DNA from 2 places in the Bacillus sp. Bwzl_19 genome. Region 1 is predicted to be linked to the other one. Evidence: riboswitches for the same ligand, from Rfam matches in the RefSeq annotation. Region 1 holds a riboswitch; the other holds the start of a gene.
The links. A riboswitch is a leader RNA that binds a small molecule or an ion and turns the genes downstream of it on or off. The one in region 1 is predicted to bind lysine.

Region 2: another riboswitch for lysine. It lies ahead of ACW5MY_RS13010 (aspartate kinase); the one in region 1 lies ahead of ACW5MY_RS15545 (amino acid permease).

The regions. Positions count from the first base shown of each region.
Region 1 covers NZ_CM142729.1:2,918,891-2,924,568, reverse strand. The annotation lists partial or broken gene ACW5MY_RS15560 (LTA synthase family protein) at 1-1,635, opposite strand, end outside; gene ACW5MY_RS15555 (metal-dependent hydrolase) at 1,678-2,160, opposite strand; gene sspJ (small acid-soluble spore protein SspJ) at 2,344-2,484, shown strand; lysine riboswitch at 2,607-2,787, shown strand; gene ACW5MY_RS15545 (amino acid permease) at 2,896-4,308, shown strand; gene ACW5MY_RS15540 (class I SAM-dependent methyltransferase) at 4,360-5,274, opposite strand; gene ACW5MY_RS15535 (iron-hydroxamate ABC transporter substrate-binding protein) at 5,421-5,678, opposite strand, start outside.
Region 2 covers NZ_CM142729.1:2,443,327-2,449,004, reverse strand. The annotation lists gene uvrC (excinuclease ABC subunit UvrC) at 1-1,550, shown strand, start outside; lysine riboswitch at 1,612-1,791, shown strand; gene ACW5MY_RS13010 (aspartate kinase) at 1,917-3,146, shown strand; gene ACW5MY_RS13005 (YslB family protein) at 3,193-3,639, opposite strand; gene sdhC (succinate dehydrogenase cytochrome B558) at 3,936-4,544, shown strand; gene sdhA (succinate dehydrogenase flavoprotein subunit) at 4,578-5,678, shown strand, end outside.

The sequences.
Region 1 (5,678 bases):
TTGCCGAACTGAATGCTGCCTTTCGTTTCAATGCCGAGAAGGTGAAGCAGCGTCGGTTTTACATCAACCTGTCCCGCAGCGGAAGCAACCGTTTCCGGCGCACGGTCGGTCACCCCGGGAATATGAATGATAAACGGCACGCGCTGGAGCTGAACCGTATCAAACGGAGTGATTTCCTCTTTTCCTAAGAACTCGGCAAGTCCTTTATTATGGGCTTCGGATATGCCGTAATGATCTCCCATCAGGACGATCATCGAGTTGTCATACAGTCCTGCTTTTTTCAGCTTCTTGAAAAAGTGTTTTAAGGCCTCATCTTCATAGCGGACCGTTGTCACATAGCGGTTTAATAAATCGCTGCTTGTGTCCGGTTCATCAATATGCTGATCTTGTTTTTCAATTTCAAAAGGAAAATGGTTGGTCAAGGTCAGCAGGCTTGCGTAAAACGGCTGCGGCAGCTTCTTTAATTTTTCCGCTGACTGCTCGAGAAACTCTTTGTCCTTCAGGCCCCAGCCCGTTGAATTTTCCTGTGTCACCTGAAATTCATCGGCGTCAAAAAAACGGTCGATTCCGAAGGCGCCGTACATCTCATCCCGGTTCCAAAAGGCCTTATGGTTGGCATGCAGAACGGCTGAATAGTATTGATGGTCTTTTAACGTATGGTACATCGTATTGAACCGGTGGCCGCTTTTTGTAAAAAAAAACGGCGCCGCTGGAAGACGGGTACAGCGAATTCGCGGTGATGAATTCTGAATCTGAGGTTTTACCCTGTTCGGTCTGCTGATAAAAATGAGTGAAATCATAACTTTTTTTCCGCAGCTTATTCATAAACGGGGTAATCTCCCGCCCGTTGACCCGTTCGTCCATCACAAAACGCTGTGTTGATTCGAGCGTCACAAAAATCACATTGCGCCCCTTTGCAAGCCCGAACTTTGAATCGGACGGGCTGCTGTAGTCGGCTTGAGTGTAATTCGCCACCGCCGCAAGGCTGTCTTCATCTGCAAACGCTTTAGCCCCTGCATTCAGCGTCTGCGAAATGGTGTCATACAAATGAAAGTGGAACAGGCCGATTCCTTTTACGAGCGCTTCACGATCAAAAGGATGCTTGAACAGCTTCGGCTGCTCGGCCTCAGACAGCGCAAGGTTGCACAGCATGAGGCCGGCTGATGCCCACGCATACGCTTTAACGGTTCGTGCGCCTGCTTTTCCCTTACCGGCTGTATCCCTTTTCGCAAGATAAAACAGAACCGCAATATCCAAGAATAAAGCGATATAAAGCGGGTGAAACAGCTCTTGGACGCTGCTTCCCATATCGCCCATATTGCTCGCCTGAAACAAAACCGGTATGGTGATAAAATCAATATAAAACCCGTAAAACACCGTGTTTGCGATTAAAATCCCCGTCAATATCACATTCGCCGAAAGCAAAAAGATCCGCTGTTTTTTTTCCGTCAGGAGCAGGGCGATGCCGAACAGCGGCACAATGAAGCTCAGCGGATTAATGAGAAGCAGACATTCCTCAAGAACAGAATTGTTCTGCAGATCAAAACCGAGCTTATAAACGACATATGTTTTTATCCACATGAACAGAATGGACAAGCATAAAAACCGATGATTTTTGAAAAAGGATTTCTTCATATGTATGACTCCTCACCCTAAAAGCGAAAAGACGCTTTTTGTTTAAGAGATGCGGCCGTGAACCAGTTCGTATAAATAATAGCAGGATACAATCGTTAAGCCGGCCAGCACAAGCTGCTCCGAAAAGCTCCCCGTCCTCATATAAAGGGGAAGACGGAAGCGGATCGCGGACGGAAACAGCAGTTTAATCCCGTTGACGGTCCATGCGTCAAGCACAAGATGGCTTGCCATTCCGATCATCAGTCCGGCGGAAATGCTTGGATTCGGAATGTAGGTTGCCGTGATGAAAAACATAATAAGCATAAACAGCAGGCTGTGTGTAAATGTTCTGTGTCCGAACACCGTGCTTACGATTTTGGACAGAACGGGCAGCGTCCTGCCGATTTTGCTTTTCGTATGGCATATATCGGGAATCAGCGCCCCGATGGCACCGGCTGAGGTCATCAGAACCGGATCATACCCGTAGTAATAAGCAATTGCGGAACAAGAAGCGATGCCTCCCATGATGTGTGTTTTTCCTGTCATTTTTCGCTTCTCCTTTTTATTTTTGCCAAAATCCCCTGAATTACAAATATATCAAGAGAATGCATGTTTGATCAACAAACTTTACCTGTAACACCAAAAGGAAGGAGACGCGGATTCCGCATATTCTGCCGCGTAAAAAGACACATTATAGGTGTACCTATATTTGATAAAGAGGTGATACAGATGGCTTTCTTTAACAAAGAAAAAGGAAAAAACAGCGATAAAAACAAAAACGTCATTCAAGGTGCGCTTGACGACGCCAGTGCAGCTCTGAAAGACGATCCGCTTCAAGAAGCTGTTCAAAAGAAAAAAAACAACCGCTGACCATATAAAACGGGTAGGGCGAATGCTCTATCCGTTTTCCGTCTAATTTTTCCCTTTGACAGATCTTTTTATCTCTGATAACCTCTGAGTAGAATTGAATGATAAAAATCCTCACTCTTTCTCGGTGAGGTAGAGGTTGCGCTTGATGATGAGTCGCACATGCCAGGCTGACAGGGGCCGCAAAACATGTGTTAAAGGCATCAGCGCCGAAGTGTAAAGAAAGCCGATCCTTCTTTATGCTGGGACTGTATCTGAATAAGTGCAGGACTGCCGCGTGCTTTTTCGCGGAGGGCTATCCGGAGATCAAGGGTGTGTGTTTCTTTAAGCATGGACTTTTGTTCAGGCTTTTTTTGTGTGTAAATATGGTCTCGGGGTCTGGTCCGTACGAATGAACAACCAGGAGGTACAGGAATGGAACAGACGAAAAAATGGGGTTTTTGGTTACTGACGGCATTTGTCGTAGGAAATATGGTAGGATCGGGCATCTTTTCCCTTCCGAGCACGCTCGCAAAAATCGCGAGTCCGTTCGGCGCTACATCGGCATGGCTTTTAACGGGAGCCGGTGTTTTAATGATCGCGCTTGTTTTCGGCCACTTATCCATCCGTAAGCCTGAGCTGACGGCGGGGCCGCAAAGCTATGCGAGAGCGCTGTTCAGCGATCGGAAGAAAGGGAATGCAGCCGGATTCACGATGGTGTGGGGCTACTGGGTGGCGAGCTGGATCAGCAACGTGGCGATCATCACAAGCCTTGCCGGATATTTAACATCATTTTTCCCGATTTTAACGGATAAGCGTGAAATGTTTTCGATCGGCGGTCAGGCGGTTACGCTCGGCCAGCTGCTGACGTTTGCCGTATGTACGGTTTTATTATGGGGCACTCACACGATTCTCGTCTCCAGCATTAACGGTGCGAGTAAATTAAATTTCGTCACGACGTTTTCAAAAGTATTAGGATTTATCTTTTTTATCATTGCAGGTTTGTTTGTGTTTCAAACGTCGTTTTTCGATCATTTTTATTTTCCGGTTCAAACTGGGCCTCACACAGTTGAGGGAATCGGCGGGCAGATCCACAATGCGGCGATTTCAACATTATGGGCGTTCGTCGGAATTGAATCTGCGGTCATTTTATCCGGGCGCGCCCGTTCGCAGCGCGATGTGAAACGCGCCACCATTACCGGCTTATTGATCGCGCTCAGCATTTATATTATCGTGACATTGATTACGATGGGCGTGCTTCCACATGATAAGCTTGTCGGCTCGGAGAAACCGTTTGTTGACGTCTTGTACGCGATTGTCGGCAATGCGGGAAGCATCATCATGGCGATTCTGGCGATCCTGTGTCTGTTCGGAACGATGCTCGGCTGGATTCTTCTCGGCTCTGAAGTTCCGTATCAAGCGGCGAAATCAGGGGACTTTCCCGCTGCTTTTGCAAAAACGAATAAACAGGGCAGTCCGGTTGTGTCGTTAATCGTCACGAACGTCATGTCACAAATCTTTATCTTTTCGGTTATTTCCCGGACGATCAGTGACGCGTTTACGTTTTTAACAACAGCGGCGACGCTCGCTTATCTGATTCCGTATCTCGTATCAGCATTTTACAGTCTGAAGCTTGTTTGGACGGGTGAAACATATGACGAGATCAAGGGTTCAAGAGTGCGGGACGGTTTCATCGCCATCTTAGCCTGCATTTATTCTTTTTACGTCATTATCACCGGAACGGCCGATTTAACGACCTTTATTCTCGGTATCGGGCTGTTTTTCGTCGGTTTGCTGTTATATCCTTTCGTCTCAAAGAAATTTGCAAACAACAGACAATCGGTTTGAAAAAAAGACATCTCACGACTGTGAGATGTCTTTTTTGTTTGCGGCAGCGGATTACTTTTTGACGGCGTGTATAAAATGAATGGTCTCGAAAGCGGTTAAATAGTCAGTGCGTCCGCTGAAAAAACGCTCATTGACGGCCGCTGGAGATAAGTGTTCATAAATAAGCAGACCTGATGATTCTAACACCTTTTCAATTTCTTCATAGCTGAAACACGATAGCATCGGCTCTCCGCTGGCTGCAGCCATTTTCACCATGTTTTCCACTCTGTTTGACAGTCCTTTATCTTCAAAGAGCGACTGATCTGCATAATCAAAGACGATAGAGCTTCCTGGAGGGACTTGGTCAAATAATTGAGTAAGCAGGCGGGCAAGATGCTTTTTCGTAAGATAGTATGAAACGCCGAGCAGACTGAAAAAGGTTTTTTGGCGGGAAAAACCTTCTTGGTACAGACGGCTGAAAGAAAGTGAAGCGGCAAAGTCCATCGGTACAAAATGAAGATGACTCGGAATATCGAAATCCAGGCGTTTCAATCTGTTTATTTTGTCTTCCTGTGAAGCGTAATGATCGATTTCAAAGATATCTAAGCCATTTGTTACCTCAGGATGCCTGAAACAGAAAGTATCCAGCCCCGCCCCAAGGATGACATATTGTTTAACCCCGAGCATCATTTCATTCAGAAGCACTTTTTCACAATACGCGGCACGTGCTAACGGTGTAGGAGACAGCTGGACTTGAATCACCCATTTTAAGATATCATCCGGTTTATCTTGAAGTTCCTGAGCCATGTCTTTGCTGAAGAATGATATACCTTGAATCAAATGATCACAAATGTCTGAATGCTCTTTTTCAGAAATAAGATCTTGTGCCAGAAAATCATCAAACATAACCGGCTTGCCGTATTTACTGTGGTACGCTCTTCCGAAAGCGGACAGCAGGGAAGTCATACTTGCCTTGTTTTCTTTCATATTAAGAATCCTCCGTCATTCACATCAATCTCCGGCCGGGAGAATCTTATTATACACGCTAATCCAAAATTGTAAATTTTAGCATAAATAAATTTTTTTGTCAAGTTTTAGGAATCATAAAAGCCGCTGTGTCAGCGGCTTCAGGGTTACTTCGTTAAGCTTTTTGTAATATAGTCCAGCTGGCCTTCAAGTGAGATCGGGTCTGAGAAATAGAAGCCGATCGGATCAATGCGGTAGACATGGTTTTGCTTGACGGCATCGAGGTTTTTCCAGATTGAACTGTCAAGGACGCCTTTGTCGTCACCGCCGGCCTGCCATGGTCCCATAAAAATATAGTCTCCTGCGAAGTCAGGCAGTTTTTCAAGTGAAATGCTGGCATAGCCCGGGCCTTGATTAATGGCTTT
Region 2 (5,678 bases), 480 kb from region 1:
TTATTTTGGAAATGAATCTGATTAAAAAATACGATCCGAAATACAATGTCATGCTGAAAGATGACAAAACCTATCCCTTTATTAAAATCACCCATGAACGCCATCCGCGGCTTATTGTCACCCGGAATGTCAAAAAAGACAAAGGGCGCTATTTCGGCCCGTACCCGAATGTGCAGGCGGCGCGGGAAACGAAAAAACTGCTGGACCGCCTATACCCGCTCAGGAAGTGCTCGAAGCTTCCGGACCGCGTCTGTCTTTATTATCATCTCGGACAATGCCTCGCTCCTTGTGTTAAAGATATTTCTGAGGAGACAAATCGCGAGCTGGTTGAAGATATCACCCGTTTTTTAAAGGGAGGGCATAACGAGGTCAAAAAAGAGCTTGAAGAGAAAATGACAGAGGCGGCGGAAAAGCTTGAATTTGAACGGGCTAAAGAATTCCGCGATCAGCTTGCTCACATCGAATCGACGATGGAGAAGCAGAAAATGACCATGAATGACCTTTTGGATCGCGATGTGTTTGCTTATGCCTACGATAAAGGCTGGATGTGCGTCCAGGTCTTTTTCATACGCCAGGGAAAGCTGATTGAACGCGATGTCAGCATGTTTCCGATGTATCAGGAAGCGGATGAAGAATTTCTGACCTACATCGGCCAGTTCTATTCTAAAAACAATCACTTTCTGCCTAAAGAAATTCTGGTGCCTGACAGCGTGGACAGGGACATGATCAGCGAGCTTTTGGAAACCGCCGTGCATCAGCCGAAAAAGGGCCCGAAAAAAGAGCTGCTTTTGCTTGCGCACAAAAATGCGAAAATCGCTCTGCGGGAAAAATTCTCATTAATCGAACGGGATGAGGAACGGTCAATCGGTGCTGCCGAACGGCTCGGTGAGGCGCTGAACATTTACACGCCGCATCGGATTGAAGCGTTTGACAACTCCAATATTCAAGGCACAAACCCTGTGTCGGCCATGATTGTCTTTATTGACGGTAAGCCCAATAAAAAGGAATACCGCAAATATAAAATTAAAACCGTAACAGGGCCTGATGATTACGGCTCTATGAGGGAAGTCGTCAGAAGAAGATATTCGAGGGTGCTCCGCGAAAATCTCCCGCTGCCGGATTTAATCATCATTGACGGCGGAAAAGGACAGATTAATGCGGCGCGCGACGTGCTCGAAAATGAGCTCGGCCTTGATGTCCCTGTAGCGGGATTGGCGAAGGATGATAAACACCGAACATCCAACCTTTTGATCGGCGATCCGCTTGAACCGATGTTTCTGGAGCGGAACAGCCAGGAATTTTACCTGCTTCAGCGCATTCAGGACGAAGTTCACCGCTTTGCGATCAGTTTTCACAGGCAGATCCGGGGAAAAAGCGCCTTTCAATCCGTTTTGGATGATATCCCGGGCATCGGCGAAAAACGCAAAAAAATGCTCTTAAAGCATTTCGGATCCGTCAAAAAGATGAAGGAAGCAAGCCTTGACGATATTAAAAAAGCCGGTGTGCCGGCTGCGGCGGCTCAGATGCTGTTTGAAAAATTGAAAAAATAGTATTGTGCTTTTCTGAAAAACCTGCTAGAATGTGAACTAATTTCATAAGATCGTGTTATAAGGTGAAGATAGAGGTGCGAACTTCAATAGTAAGCTTTTTGAGAATGATGGATTCTGCGAGAAAAGCTGAAAGGGGAGCGTCGCCGAAGTGAATCACATCCCATCGGTGTGTTTTGCTGGCCTTGCATTAAATAAATGTAAGGCTGTCAAGAATTCATTTTCTTGGAGGGCTATCTCGTTGTTCATAATCAGTCGTAATGATATGAAAAAGCAATGAGAGCTATTCCTCTCATTGCTTTTTTTATTGTGAACAAAACGCTCTTTTCTCCTCACCCGCACGAACCAAAATGTAAAGGGTGGTCTAGTATGGGTCTTATCGTACAAAAATTCGGAGGCACTTCCGTCGGCTCTGCCGAAAAAATTCAACATGCCGCAAATCGAGCCATTGCTGAAAAGCAAAAAGGCCATGACGTCGTAGTCGTCGTTTCGGCAATGGGAAAATCAACCGACGCGCTCGTTAACCTGGCGGCGGAAATCACATCTGAGCCAAGTAAACGTGAAATGGATATGCTTCTGTCTACGGGAGAGCAGGTCACGATTTCGCTTTTAGCCATGGCGCTTCAGGAAAAAGGATATGACGCCGTCTCTTATACGGGATGGCAGGCGGGTGTCCGCACAGAAGCCGTCCACGGCAATGCGAGAATTACGGATATTGATATCACGGCAATTCAGGCCCAGCTTGCTGAAGGCAGGATTACAGTCGTCGCCGGTTTTCAGGGCGTAACGGAAGACGGCGGCATTACGACGCTCGGACGGGGCGGTTCCGATACAACGGCGGTCGCTCTTGCCGCAGCATTAGGAGCGGATAAATGTGACATTTACACAGACGTTCCGGGCGTGTTTACGACAGATCCGCGGTACGTCCGGTCAGCGAGAAAACTGGCGGGGATTTCTTATGATGAAATGCTTGAGCTTGCAAATCTCGGAGCGGGTGTCCTTCACCCGCGGGCGGTTGAGTTCGCGAAAAACTATCAAGTGCCTTTGGAAGTGCGGTCAAGTACGGAACATGAAGCGGGAACGTTAATTGAGGAGGAATCATCAATGGAGCAGAATTTAATCGTCAGAGGAATTGCATTTGAAGACCAGATCACGAGGGTGTCCGTTACAGGCCTGACAAGCGGACTGACAACCCTTTCAACGATCTTCACCGCCTTGGCAAAACGAAACATCAACGTTGACATCATTATTCAGACACAGGCGGACGATGGGGAAGCGGACATTTCTTTCTCAGTGAAAACGGAAGATGCCGCTCAAACGGTCGCTGTGCTTGAAGAATATAAAAACGCGCTTGACTATGAAAAAATTGAAACTGAAAGAAAGCTGGCGAAAGTATCCATTGTCGGGTCAGGCATGGTCTCAAATCCCGGCGTCGCTGCAGACATGTTTGCCGTACTGGCGGAAAAAAATGTACAAGTAAAAATGGTCAGCACATCTGAAATAAAAGTATCAACGGTTGTCAGCGAAAATGATATGGTGAAAGCGGTCGAAGCGCTTCACGATGCGTTTGAGCTTTCTAAACAGCCGTCTGCCGTATAAACGGGCAGGCAAAAAGGCGGGACTTGGAGTCACCGCCTTTTTTCAATTATACAGGGTCCTTCATATCCCATTTTACAGTCAGGACGACTTTATCCGCTCTCTTTTTTACCTGTTCATAAGATTCTGCAATCTGATCGTTCATCAATTGAATCTGTTCGGCTATAAAACCGGCTTCAAGCTGAAAACACGGCTCTTTCTGATGTTTAAGCCTGCTGGATACGAGCGGTCCTTCCAGTTCAAATTCAAGCTCTTGCTTTTTTGATCCGGTGTTTGTCAAAGTTCCCCAGCCGGCTTTTTCAAAAAAGGCGGGGATTTCTTCCCACGATTGAAGAGGAAATTTGCGGGCGAGGCGTTTTCCCGCCCAATACATCATGGATGAATGTTCCGGGCCCAGGATATCCGGAAGCACGATTTCCCGGATTAATTCGTAGCCGTATGCGCTGACGTCGAGTTCAGTTAAAGGTTCTAAAGCTGCTTCATAATTATTCTTCATATTATGTATTCCCCTCTCTCCTTCGTTTATTATAGCTTAAACAGGGGGGAGGATTACAGGATGATCCTATAAAACACGTGAAAAAAAGTGAGAAAGATATCGCAGGAAAATAAAATTTTCCCGTCAGATAATCAATTCGGAAAATTATAATTTATGTACACGTTTTCTTGACGCTCATTTGAGGGAGGAGTAAAATGAAATTGTCAATAAATTTTAATAAAGTGCTTACAATTGAAACGAAGTGGGGGCAGAGATTTTAGCACATTTCGCACTTAAATCAAACAGGGGGTAAAGTAATGTCTGGGAACAGAGAGTTTTATTTTCGAAGATTGCATTCCTTGCTCGGTGTTATTCCGGTCGGCATCTTTTTGATCCAGCATTTAGTCGTCAACCAATTTGCCGCAAGGGGAGCAGATGCGTTTAACAAGGCGGCCGGCTTTATGGACAGTCTGCCGTTCAGGTATGCGTTAGAAATTTTTATTATTTTCTTACCTTTAATTTATCATGCGGTTTACGGTGTGTACATAGCATTTACTGCGAAAAACAACGCTGGCCACTACAGTTATTTCAGAAACTGGATGTTTGTGCTTCAGCGTGTCACTGGTATTCTCACCCTTATTTTCGTCAGCTGGCATGTGTGGCAGACGCGGATTGCCGCACAGATGGGCGCTGAAGTCAACTTTGATATGATGGCGAATATTTTGAGCTCGCCGTTCATGCTCGGTTTTTACATTGTAGGCGTTTTATCGGTCATTTTTCACTTTTCAAACGGCTTATGGTCTTTTGCGGTCACATGGGGGATCACGGTCACGCCGCGTTCTCAAAGAATTTCGACTTACGTGACGCTGATTATATTTTTAGCGCTTTCATACGTCGGTCTAAAAGCAATTTTTGCGTTTGTGTAAGAGAACTAGATTACTAGAGGGAGAGGGGCTATCATGAGTCAATCAAGCATTATTGTAGTCGGCGGGGGTCTTGCCGGCCTCATGGCGACAATTAAAGCAGCGGAATCAGGCACGGCCGTTAAATTGTTTTCCATCGTTCCGGTCAAACGCTCTCACTCGGTCTGCGCGCAGGGCGGGATAAACGGAGCTGTCAACACAAAAGGGGAAGGAGACTCTCCGTTCGAGCATTTTGATGACACGGTATACGGAGGCGACTTTTTGGCAAACCAGCCTCCTGTAAAAGCGATGTGTGAAGCAGCGCCGTCCATTATCCACTTATTGGACCGCATGGGGGTTATGTTTAACAGAACGCCGGAAGGGCTCTTGGACTTCCGCCGTTTCGGGGGTACACAGCACCACAGAACAGCATACGCGGGAGCGACGACGGGTCAGCAGCTTCTTTACGCTCTGGACGAGCAGGTGCGCAGATATGAAGTGGCGGGTCTCGTCACAAAATACGAAGGCTGGGAATTCCTCGGCGCCGTTCTTGACGATGAGCGCACGTGCCGCGGTATCGTAGCTCAAAATTTGACCAATATGCAAATCGAGTCATTCCGTTCTGACGCCGTTATTATGGCGACGGGAGGACCCGGAATCGTATTCGGCAAATCAACAAACAGCATGATCAACACGGGATCTGCCGCATCAATCGTTTATCAGCAGGGAGCTTACTACGCTAACGGCGAATTTATCCAAATTCACCCGACAGCAATTCCCGGAGACGATAAACTGCGTCTGATGAGTGAATCGGCGCGCGGTGAGGGCGGAAGAGTCTGGACGTATAAAGACGGAAAACCTTGGTACTTCCTTGAGGAAAAATATCCTGCTTACGGAAACCTCGTGCCGCGGGATATTGCGACACGTGAAATCTTTGACGTATGCGTGAATCAGAAACTCGGCATCAACGGAGAAAACATGGTGTATCTTGATCTTTCGCACAAAGATCCGAAAGAGCTTGATGTTAAGCTTGGCGGCATTATTGAAATCTATGAAAAATTCATGGGGGATGACCCGCGCAAGCTTCCGATGAAAATTTTCCCTGCTGTTCACTACTCAATGGGCGGCCTGTGGGTTGATTATGATCAGATGACAAGC